4 regions of the Streptomyces ferrugineus genome follow, and region 3 is predicted to be linked to each of the others. Evidence: riboswitches for the same ligand, from Rfam matches in the RefSeq annotation. Region 3 holds a riboswitch; each other region holds the start of a gene.
What was found. A riboswitch is a leader RNA that binds a small molecule or an ion and turns the genes downstream of it on or off. The one in region 3 is predicted to bind cyclic di-AMP.

Region 1 (2,163 bases), 1.4 Mb from region 3:
ACGCGGGAGACGCCGTAGCGGCGCGCGAGCAGTTCCTCGGTGAGCCGGCTGCCGCGCTCGTAGACACCGGCGACGATGTCGTCCCGAATCGCCGTGCACACCGAATGCGCCGGAATACGCATGAGCGACCTCCGCCTTAATCCCCGTGAAACGTCGACGAATGACGTGTTCCCAGTGACTCTATGGCAACCGGCCGGAATTTCCGACGGCGGACCGGAATCCATGGATATTTTTTGGTCAGGAGATCGCCCGGAAAGGACGAAAGCCCCGGCTCGGTGAGCCGGGGCTTCGCGCGGGCGCGGTGCGGGCGTCAGACGTTCACGCCGTGCGAGCGCAGGTAGGCGACCGGGTCGATGTCGGAGCCGTACTCCGACGTGGTGCGGGCCTCGAAGTGCAGGTGCGGTCCGGTGACGTTGCCGGTGGCGCCGGACAGTCCGATCTGCTGGCCGGGGGTGACGGTCTGGCCCACCGAGACGCCTATGGACGACAGGTGGCCGTACTGGGTGTACGTGCCGTCGTTCATCTTGATCACGATGTTGTTGCCGTACGACCCGCCCCAGCCGGCCTCCACGACGGTGCCGGAGCCGACCGCCTGGACGGCGGTGCCGCTGGCGGCGTGGAAGTCGACGCCCGTGTGGCTGCCGGAGGACCAGACGGCGCCGCCGGACTTGTAGCCCGTGGAGATGTACGAGCCGGAGATCGGGGCGACGTAGGACAGCAGACGCTTGCGCTCGGCCTCGCGGGCGGCGCGCTCCTTGGCCTCGCGCTCCTGCTTGGCCTGCTCGGCCGCCTTGAGGCGCGCGGCCTCCTGTGCGGCCTGCTTCGCGGCGGCGGCCTCCTTGGCGGCCCGCTCCTGGGCGGCGGCCTGGGCGTCGAGCTGGTCGGCGATCGAGTTGTCGACGGTGATGACGGGGATGAGGCCGGTCTGCTCCGCGGCGGGCTCGGCGGCGAGCGCCGGGGCCGCCAGGGTGCCCATGACACCGGTGGCGGTGATCGCGGCGACGCCGGCCGCGCGGGCGGTGGAGCGCTCGAACCGGCTGGGCCGGCGATGCTTCCCGGTGGGGCGACTCTTCCCGGTGGCGCAGGTGAACGCCATGTAGTGGCTGGTCCTTTCCTTCCTTCTCGCCTACCGGGTTAGCTGACGGGTTCGGAGCAGGAAGGTCTCCTACGGACCCCCTCGCGGCTGCGCGGGCGTCCGATTCACCCCAGGGACTTCGGGTGGGTCCCCGGCTCCCCTGGCTCGCGCCGTACGGGGACTCGGCGATGGCTGTCCGGTGCCGCGGGTGCGGCGCACTGCCTGACGGACAGCCCGGAAGACGCTAAGCGGGGCGCCTTTCAATCCCCAAACGGATCAGGGTTTTTGTAGCGCATCCCACAGGCCAGACAGGCAACCTCTCCTCAATTCGGGCATAAAGGGGCCCTGGTGACTCTCGCGTCACCAGGGCCCCTACGCGCGCGTGCCGCCGTCCGGCGGCGGGCTCGTCCTCTACTCGGCTGCCACCACGGTGACTTCGCCGATGCCGAGGGCCTCGACGGGCTCCCGGATCTCGGCCGCGTCGCCGACCAGGATCGTCACCATCCGGTCCACCGGGAAGGCGCTCACGGCGGCCGCCGTGGCCTCGACGGTGCCGGTGGCGGCGAGCTGCTGGTACAGCGTCGCCTGGTAGTCGTCGGGCAGGTGCTGCTCGACCTGGTCCGCCAGCGTGTTCGCCACGGACGCGGCCGTCTCGTACTTCAGCGGCGCCACCCCGACGAGGTTCTGCACCGCGAAGTCCCGCTCGGCGTCGGTGAGCCCCTCGGTGGCGACACCGCGCAGGACCTTCCACAGGTCGTCCAGGGCCGGGCCGGTGTTCGGGGTGTCGACGGAGCCGCTGATGGCGAGCATGGCCGCGCCCGTGCCGTCCGGGGCGGAGCGCAGGACCTGGCCGAAGGCGCGCACCCCGTAGGTGTAGCCCTTCTCCTCGCGCAGCACCTTGTCCAGACGGGAGGTGAGGGTGCCGCCGAGGCAGTAGGTGCCGAGCACCTGCGCGGGCCACACGCGGTCGTGCCGGTCGGGTCCGATCCGGCCCATCAGCAGCTGCGTCTGGACGGCGCCGGGGCGGTCGACGATGACGACGCGACCGGTGTCGTCGGCGGTCACCGGCGGGACAGGGCGCGGCTCGC
Region 2 (2,163 bases), 230 kb from region 3:
ACCGCACGGACGACGACCGCCGCGACACCGGCTTCGCGCTCTACTGCATGGCGATCAACATCGGCGTCTTCGCCGGGCGCCGTCATCCGGCCGGACGGAAGCATGCCGCCCCCTTCGCGCCGGCCCCGGACTCCCGCACCCTCGAAGGACCCCCGTCGCGCCGGACGACCCGCCTGATCGTCACGGGCCTCGCCGCCACCGCCGCCGTCGTCGCACTGTGGGCCCACATGGGGCACCGCCGACCTCGGGGCACTCCTCCGACGCCCCCCTCATGCCCGTCTGGTGGATCGTGGGTTCCCACCCGCTGCTCGGCCTCGGCGACGCCCTCCTGGAGGCCTCCGGCATATCGGCCACGCCCGGGCTCGCCGTGATGGCCGCGGCGCCCTGGCCGCGCCGCACGACGCACCAGGTGCACTGACCGGACGGGGATCCCGCTCATGCGCATCCGTACGTCCTTCCCCTACGAGACGACTCACCACGACCTGCGGCGCGTCCCGCCCCGTACGGGACCCGCCTCGTCGAGGCGATCGTCACCCTCTGCTCCACGGACGATCACCATGACAACGACGTGCACTACAGGGGAGGTTCCGTCCTCGTAGTCGACACTCAGGGGCGCGAACACCGGCGGGAGGAGGACGCACACTCGGTGCGCCTGGAGTGCGAAGTGGGTGAGGAGACCTCGGTGTTGACCCTGGCCGCCTTCGAGGAAGCGGAGCAGCCGGCGCCGCTCGGCGTGAACTCCCCCATCACTCATCTACATGGAGGGCGAAGAGGTCGTTTTCCTCCGGACACGGGAAAAACGGACTCCACGGACAGCCGATTAAAGGCGAGTTGGAGGCATTGCCCGATTTGCCATTCTTGTGATCGCCAGTGAATTGGGTCACTCACGCCTGCCCGAGGGGTCAGCCGGACGCACCCCCTTCCACCCTTGCGTCGAACGCGAGTTGAGACTTGGCAACCGCAAAGGATCAAGCGCTCCATTCCCCTCAGACCATGGTCAATCCGCACGTCAGGCAGCCATGGCACTTGTTCCGGGCATATGCTCTCGCATACGTTCCCGCTCGTCGGGCGGACGCCGAATCCTGCCGCCGCCCGAGTCATCCATCGACGCAACTCACACACGCACGGCAGGAGCGGGGGACCCAGGTAAGTCGCCGGACCGGACGCCTTGATGGCGCACCGAACCGGCTAGGGGTGAAGTCGCACCGTCGCACGGCGGCGCGGCCGGGCATCTCCCGCCCGAACCCGACAGCTCACCTCGCAGGCGACGGAGAGGAACAGCGCCATGCCCCGAGGCAAGCACCGCCGCCCCCGCACCAACCCGCTCACCCGCCGCGTCGCCATCGCCGGAACCGGCACCGCCGCCCTCGCCCTCCCGCTCCTGAGCGCGACCGGCGCGGGCGCCGCAGAGCCCACCGCGGCCAAGCCCGGCTCCGTCACGTACACCACGAAGAAGGGCGACACGCTCTACGGCATCGCGGACCGCTACGACGCCCGGGGCGGCTGGAAGCAGCTCTACAAGGACAACCGCAAGGTCATCGGCGACGACCCGCGGCTGATCCACCCGGGCATGGACCTGAAGGTCCGCGCGACGAAGAAGGCGTCCGCACCGAGCAAGGCGTCCGCGCCCGCCAAGCAGTCCGGCGTCGCCAAGGCCACTCAGTCCTCCGTGAAGTCGTACCCGAACAACCTCGACGGCTGGATCCGCAACGCGCTGGACATCATGCAGCAGAACGGAATTCCCGGGTCGTACGAGGGCATTCACCGCAACATCCTCCGCGAGTCCTCCGGCAACCCGCTGGCCATCAACAACTGGGACTCCAACGCCGTGGCGGGCACCCCGTCCAAGGGCCTCCTCCAGGTCATCGACCCCACCTTCGCCAGCTACCACGTGCCGGGAACGGTGTACGACCCCTTCGACCCGGTCGCGAACATCGTGGCCGCGTGCAACTACGCGGCCGCGCGTTACGGCTCGATCGACAACGTGAACGGCCCGTACTAGGCCCTCACCGGACCTATCGCCCCAGGTCGCCCCTATGGGGCGAAATCGACCAATCTGCCCGCGAAGAGCCTCTCGAGGACGACGGCGATGCCGTCGTCCTCGTTCGAGAGGGTGATCTCGTCGGCGATCGCCTTGAGTTCGGGATGCGCGTTGGCCATCGC
Region 3 (2,163 bases):
GCTGCGACCACCAGGTGTGCAGGGGGGAGGTGGGGGTGGTGCTGGCGGGCATGGGGCCGATGCTATGGGCGTGGTGGGGCTGTGAGGGGTGCCTGCGGCGGCCTGTGGGGCTGAGTGGGGGTGCGTGTAGCGCATACGGGTGCGTTCACCCGCAGCCTGCGCGGCGTAGCGTTTCACGCGCGCGTGCCCGAGAGACGGCCACGCGCGCGTGCGTGAGCGTCAAGCGGGGCGGACCACGCTGTGGATCGACGACTCGCCGTCGTAGTAGATCGACTCCTCGCGGACGTAGGTGCCGGGCTTCGGGGCGTGGATCATCATGCCGTTGCCGATGTAGATGCCCACGTGGGTGACGTCGTCGTAGAAGAAGATCAGGTCGCCGGGTCGGGCATTGGCCAGGGAGACCGTGGTGCCTGCGTTGACCTGGTCGTAGGTGACGCGGGGGATGTCCACGCCGGCGGCCTTCCAGGCGGCCTGGGTGAGGCCGGAGCAGTCGTAGGAGTCGGGGCCGGTGGCGCCCCAGACGTACGGCTTGCCCATCTGGGAGCGGGCGAAGGCCAGGGCCTTCTCGGCCTTGGTGGCGTACGAGGAGTCCGAGGAGGACGAGGAGGACGAGTCCGAGGTGCCGGAGTCGGCCGGGGGCTCGGTGGTCTCCTGCTGCTGGGCGGCGGCCTCCTGGCGCTCGCGCTCGGCCTCGGCCTCCGCCTGCTGTCGGGCCAGCTCGGCGGCCTTGCGCGCCGCCTCCTCCTGCTTGCGCTTCTCGATCGCGGCGAGGCGGGCCTTTTCCTCCGCCGTCAGCTTCGAGAGAAGTTCGCGTGCGTCGGAGAGCTTCTGCTGGACCGTGGTCTTGGCGGTCTGCAGGTCGTTCTGCGACTCCGTGAGCGTCTGGAGGCTCTGGGTGGCCTCCTGGCGCTTCTTCATCGTCGCGGACTGCTGGGTGAAGTACTCGTCGACCGACTCCTGTTGACGGGCCGTCATGCGACCCATCAGCTGGTTCTGGTCGAAGTAGTCCTGCGGGGTGTCCGCCAGGAGGAAGGTCGCCGTGTCGGGCGCGGTGGCTCCGGTGCGGTACTGGGCGGCGGCGGAGCGGCCGAACTCCTCGCGCGCGTCGTTGAGCTTCTGGGTGCGCTGGGCGACGTCGTCGAGGAGGGTGTCGACGCGCTTGCGCTGCTTCGCGGTCTTCTCCTTGGCCGCGTTGTACTTCTCCGTCGCCGACTCCGCCTGGCGGTAGAGGTCGTCGACTTTCTTCTCGACCTCTTCGAGGCTGGGCTTGTCGTCCGTGGAGGGGCTCGCGTCGGCCGTCTGGGACAGCAGGGCCACGGACGTGAGGGCCGCCGTGGCGAGGGCGGGGGTCCGTATGCCGGCTACGCGCGTACTCGCGGGACGCGACTTGCGGTGCGACGCCAAGGGAGGCGACTCCTTCCATGCTCCGCCTACCGAGTTAGCTGTCGGGTTCGGGCGGGTGCTTCGGAAGGGTTGCCCTACGGCCTTTCCCGGGAGGGGAGTTCGGCCGATTCACCCCAAGGTCGTTGGGTCCCCGGCTCCGGTCGCCATGGCGTGCCGGACTCAGCGGAGGCCGTGCGGCCCGGCGTCGTTCGCCGGTGGAGGTCGTACGGCCTGTCCGGCACCGTAGCCAACTCGTGTGGCCCCTGTGAAGGTTGATGTTCGATATGCCCGATACATTTTCGTGACCTTGGGGCGAAGGGCTGTGGAAGGGGGTCGGTCTGGGAGGGTCTGTGACGGCTTGCACGTGTCTCGCAGGTCGTGAGGGTGCCGTTGCGGAGGGTGAGAGGCGGTTCGGGTGAGGCGGTCCGGAAGATCATCGGGCGACGAAACAGGCGATGTTCTCGGGGTGGCCGCGGGCTGTCAGTGGGGCGGCCTAGACTCGGAGAGCGATGAGCAGCCTCTTTGACGACAGCTTCCTGGCGGACCTCCAGGCCCCTCGGGCCCACGAGGAAGAGCCCCCGCCGCCGCCCGAGGACGATCACGCTCCGGAGCCGGTTCCGGACGATCTGTTCGGTGGGAAGTTCGACGTGCCGCCGGACCGGGACGCCTACTACCGCGACGGCGCCCCACGCCCGGCCATCGACGCCGCGGCACTGCTGGACGGGCTGAACGAGAACCAGCGCGCGGCCGTCGTCCACTCCGGCACCCCGCTGCTCATCG
Region 4 (2,163 bases), 5.4 Mb from region 3:
GAACCCGCCTCCGCGACCGCCACCAGGGCGGCGAGCCGGACCGGGTCGTACATGGGAGCCCCGATCTGTCTTAACCAATGCTTAAGGACTTCCCAGAATATTCGTAATACCTGCTGAAGGCATCCTCGCGGCAGTCTGGACCGCATGGACGCTCAGCTCATGGTCTTCACCGGTGTCGCGGCCGGCCTGGTCGCCATGCCCGGCGCCGACTTCACCGTCGTCGTACGCAACGCGCTCGTCTCCCGCCGGGCCGGCATCGCCTGCGCGCTCGGGATCGGGGCCGGGCTGCTGGTCCACGTGACGCTGGCGGTGGTGGGGGTCGCCGCGGTCCTGGCCGCCGTACCGGCCCTGTTCCGCGCGATCCAAGTGGTGGGCGGCGGCTATGTGTTGTACCTCGGCGTCCAGACGCTGCGGCGGCGGCACTCCGAAGCGGGGGAGACGCACGAGCAGTCCACCGCGCGACCGCTGCGGCAGGGCTTCGTCACCAACGCCCTCAACCCGAAGGCGTCCCTCACGTTCCTCAGCGTGCTGCCCCAGTTCGTGCCCGCGGGCGCTCCGGCGCTGCCCCGGACGCTGCTGCTGGCCCTGATCGTGCTGGCGATCGCCCTGGTGTGGTTCCAGGTGGTCGCCCTGCTGGTGGACCGGCTCGGCAGGTGGCTGCGCCGGCCGCGCGCCGCCCGGGCGGTCACCGTCGGCACCGGCGCCGCCCTGACGGCCTTCGGCGCGGCACTCCTCGCCGGGTCCGTGCCGGCCCTCTGATGCCCCGGGGGCGGTGACGGCGCGTCAGGCCGCCCGCACCACCCCCGGGAAGGTCACTTGACCCGGCCGTACCAGACGCTCCTGGTCCAGATCTTCTGCAGCTTCACGACGTCCCCGGACTTCGGGGAGTGCCAGATCTTTCCCTTCCCGGCGTAGATGCCGACGTGGTAGACGTTCGACCCCGAGTGGAAGAACACCAGGTCTCCGGCCTTGCGGCTCTTCGCGGAGATGTGGCGGGTCTTGTTGTACTGCTGGGCCGCCGTGCGCGGCAGCTTCTTGCCCGCCTTCTTGAACGAGTACAGCGTGAGCCCCGAGCAGTCGAACCGGTGCGGCCCGGCGGCGCCCCACTTGTACGGGGAGCCCTTCTTGGAGGCCGCGATCCGAAGTGCCTTCGATGCCGGCGTGGCGGCCTCCGCCTCGGAGGCGAAGCCGGGAGCCACGATCGAGCCGCCCACTGCGGCGATGGTGAGGGCCGAGGCCGTACCGGCCCGGACCATGAGCGACGGGACACGATTGAGCGCAGTCATGCGCAACCCTTCGTCAGCCGCCTGTGAAGGATGACCTGTCGGATTCGGGCTGGCGAAGTTGCCCGGCCGCGTTGCCACGGCTTCACCCCAAGGGCTGCTCGGCTCGAACGAACGTCCGCTCCGGCGGCCCGTCTTGCTCGGGTCCTCCACTCCTGCCGATCCACTCCGTCGACCGGTCATCCGGGCGGCGGCAGGACTCGGCGTCCGCCCGGACCGCCCCGCCGCTGCGGCGGGGGCTTGTCGTCAGACAGGGATCTTGACGCACGGATGAACGAAATACCCAACGGAATCGGGGATTTGTGGCGTTACTCACCACTCACCCGTTCGGGTGGGTGGCCGGGTGTTCGAGGGGGTGTCCAGATGCCCGAGGAGTCCCGGACCAGCGACGGAACACCTCATTCCGTCCGGGGGTCATGCCTCTTGCGCAACCCTGGCGGGCGCGCAAAAAGTAGGCTCGGCTACGCCGAAAGGGGGTACCTCGACTGGTCCGTTTCAGCCCGGTTCCGGACGCCTCGTCAGCGGGTCGGGACGTCCGGAATCCGGCTGTACACGTCGTCAACTGTCGGAGCGCGGTGGCACCGTGACGCGAGCCGTGCGGCGCTCTCCGTCCAGCACGCGCAACGCACGCGCCAGCGTGGGCGCGTGCAGCTCCGTCTCACCGCGCTGGTGCATCAGCGCCAGCGCGTCCCGCAGCTCGGCCGCCTTGCTCACCAGCGCCTGGGCGGCGCGCAGTCCGCGGTAGGTGTCGCCGTACTGCGCCGGATTGATCCGGCCGAGCAGGTCCACCGCATCCAGGTAACGGTCGATCAACTCCCCCTCCGCGCGCGTCAGCGCGGGCAGGGGCGGCAGCTCGGGTGGCAGCACCGGCCGATCACCG

Region 1: it holds a riboswitch for cyclic di-AMP, as region 3 does, so the genes downstream of both, IM697_RS33930 (M23 family metallopeptidase) here and IM697_RS40115 (C40 family peptidase) in region 3, are expected to answer to the same signal.
Region 2: it holds a riboswitch for cyclic di-AMP, as region 3 does, so the genes downstream of both, IM697_RS41135 (transglycosylase SLT domain-containing protein) here and IM697_RS40115 (C40 family peptidase) in region 3, are expected to answer to the same signal.
Region 4: it holds a riboswitch for cyclic di-AMP, as region 3 does, so the genes downstream of both, IM697_RS16840 (C40 family peptidase) here and IM697_RS40115 (C40 family peptidase) in region 3, are expected to answer to the same signal.

The regions. Positions count from the first base shown of each region.
Region 1 covers NZ_CP063373.1:7,594,585-7,596,747, forward strand. Annotated here, with positions in the region: gene IM697_RS33925 (GntR family transcriptional regulator) at 1-122, opposite strand, end outside; gene IM697_RS33930 (M23 family metallopeptidase) at 311-1,096, opposite strand; cyclic di-AMP (ydaO/yuaA leader) riboswitch at 1,110-1,273, opposite strand; gene IM697_RS33935 (M16 family metallopeptidase) at 1,487-2,163, opposite strand, start outside.
Region 2 covers NZ_CP063373.1:9,268,789-9,270,951, forward strand. Annotated here, with positions in the region: partial or broken gene IM697_RS46060 (POT-type proton-dependent oligopeptide transporter) at 1-230, shown strand, start outside; gene IM697_RS45275 (hypothetical protein) at 272-418, shown strand; cyclic di-AMP (ydaO/yuaA leader) riboswitch at 1,096-1,280, shown strand; gene IM697_RS41135 (transglycosylase SLT domain-containing protein) at 1,286-2,002, shown strand; gene IM697_RS41140 (HAD family hydrolase) at 2,035-2,163, opposite strand, start outside.
Region 3 covers NZ_CP063373.1:9,042,197-9,044,359, reverse strand. Annotated here, with positions in the region: gene IM697_RS40120 (tellurite resistance/C4-dicarboxylate transporter family protein) at 1-52, opposite strand, end outside; gene IM697_RS40115 (C40 family peptidase) at 220-1,404, opposite strand; cyclic di-AMP (ydaO/yuaA leader) riboswitch at 1,413-1,579, opposite strand; gene pcrA (DNA helicase PcrA) at 1,893-2,163, shown strand, end outside.
Region 4 covers NZ_CP063373.1:3,681,132-3,683,294, forward strand. Annotated here, with positions in the region: gene IM697_RS16830 (LysR family transcriptional regulator) at 1-53, opposite strand, end outside; gene IM697_RS16835 (LysE family translocator) at 145-759, shown strand; gene IM697_RS16840 (C40 family peptidase) at 813-1,286, opposite strand; cyclic di-AMP (ydaO/yuaA leader) riboswitch at 1,290-1,422, opposite strand; gene IM697_RS16845 (hypothetical protein) at 1,842-2,150, opposite strand; gene IM697_RS16850 (ATP-dependent Clp protease proteolytic subunit) at 2,158-2,163, opposite strand, start outside.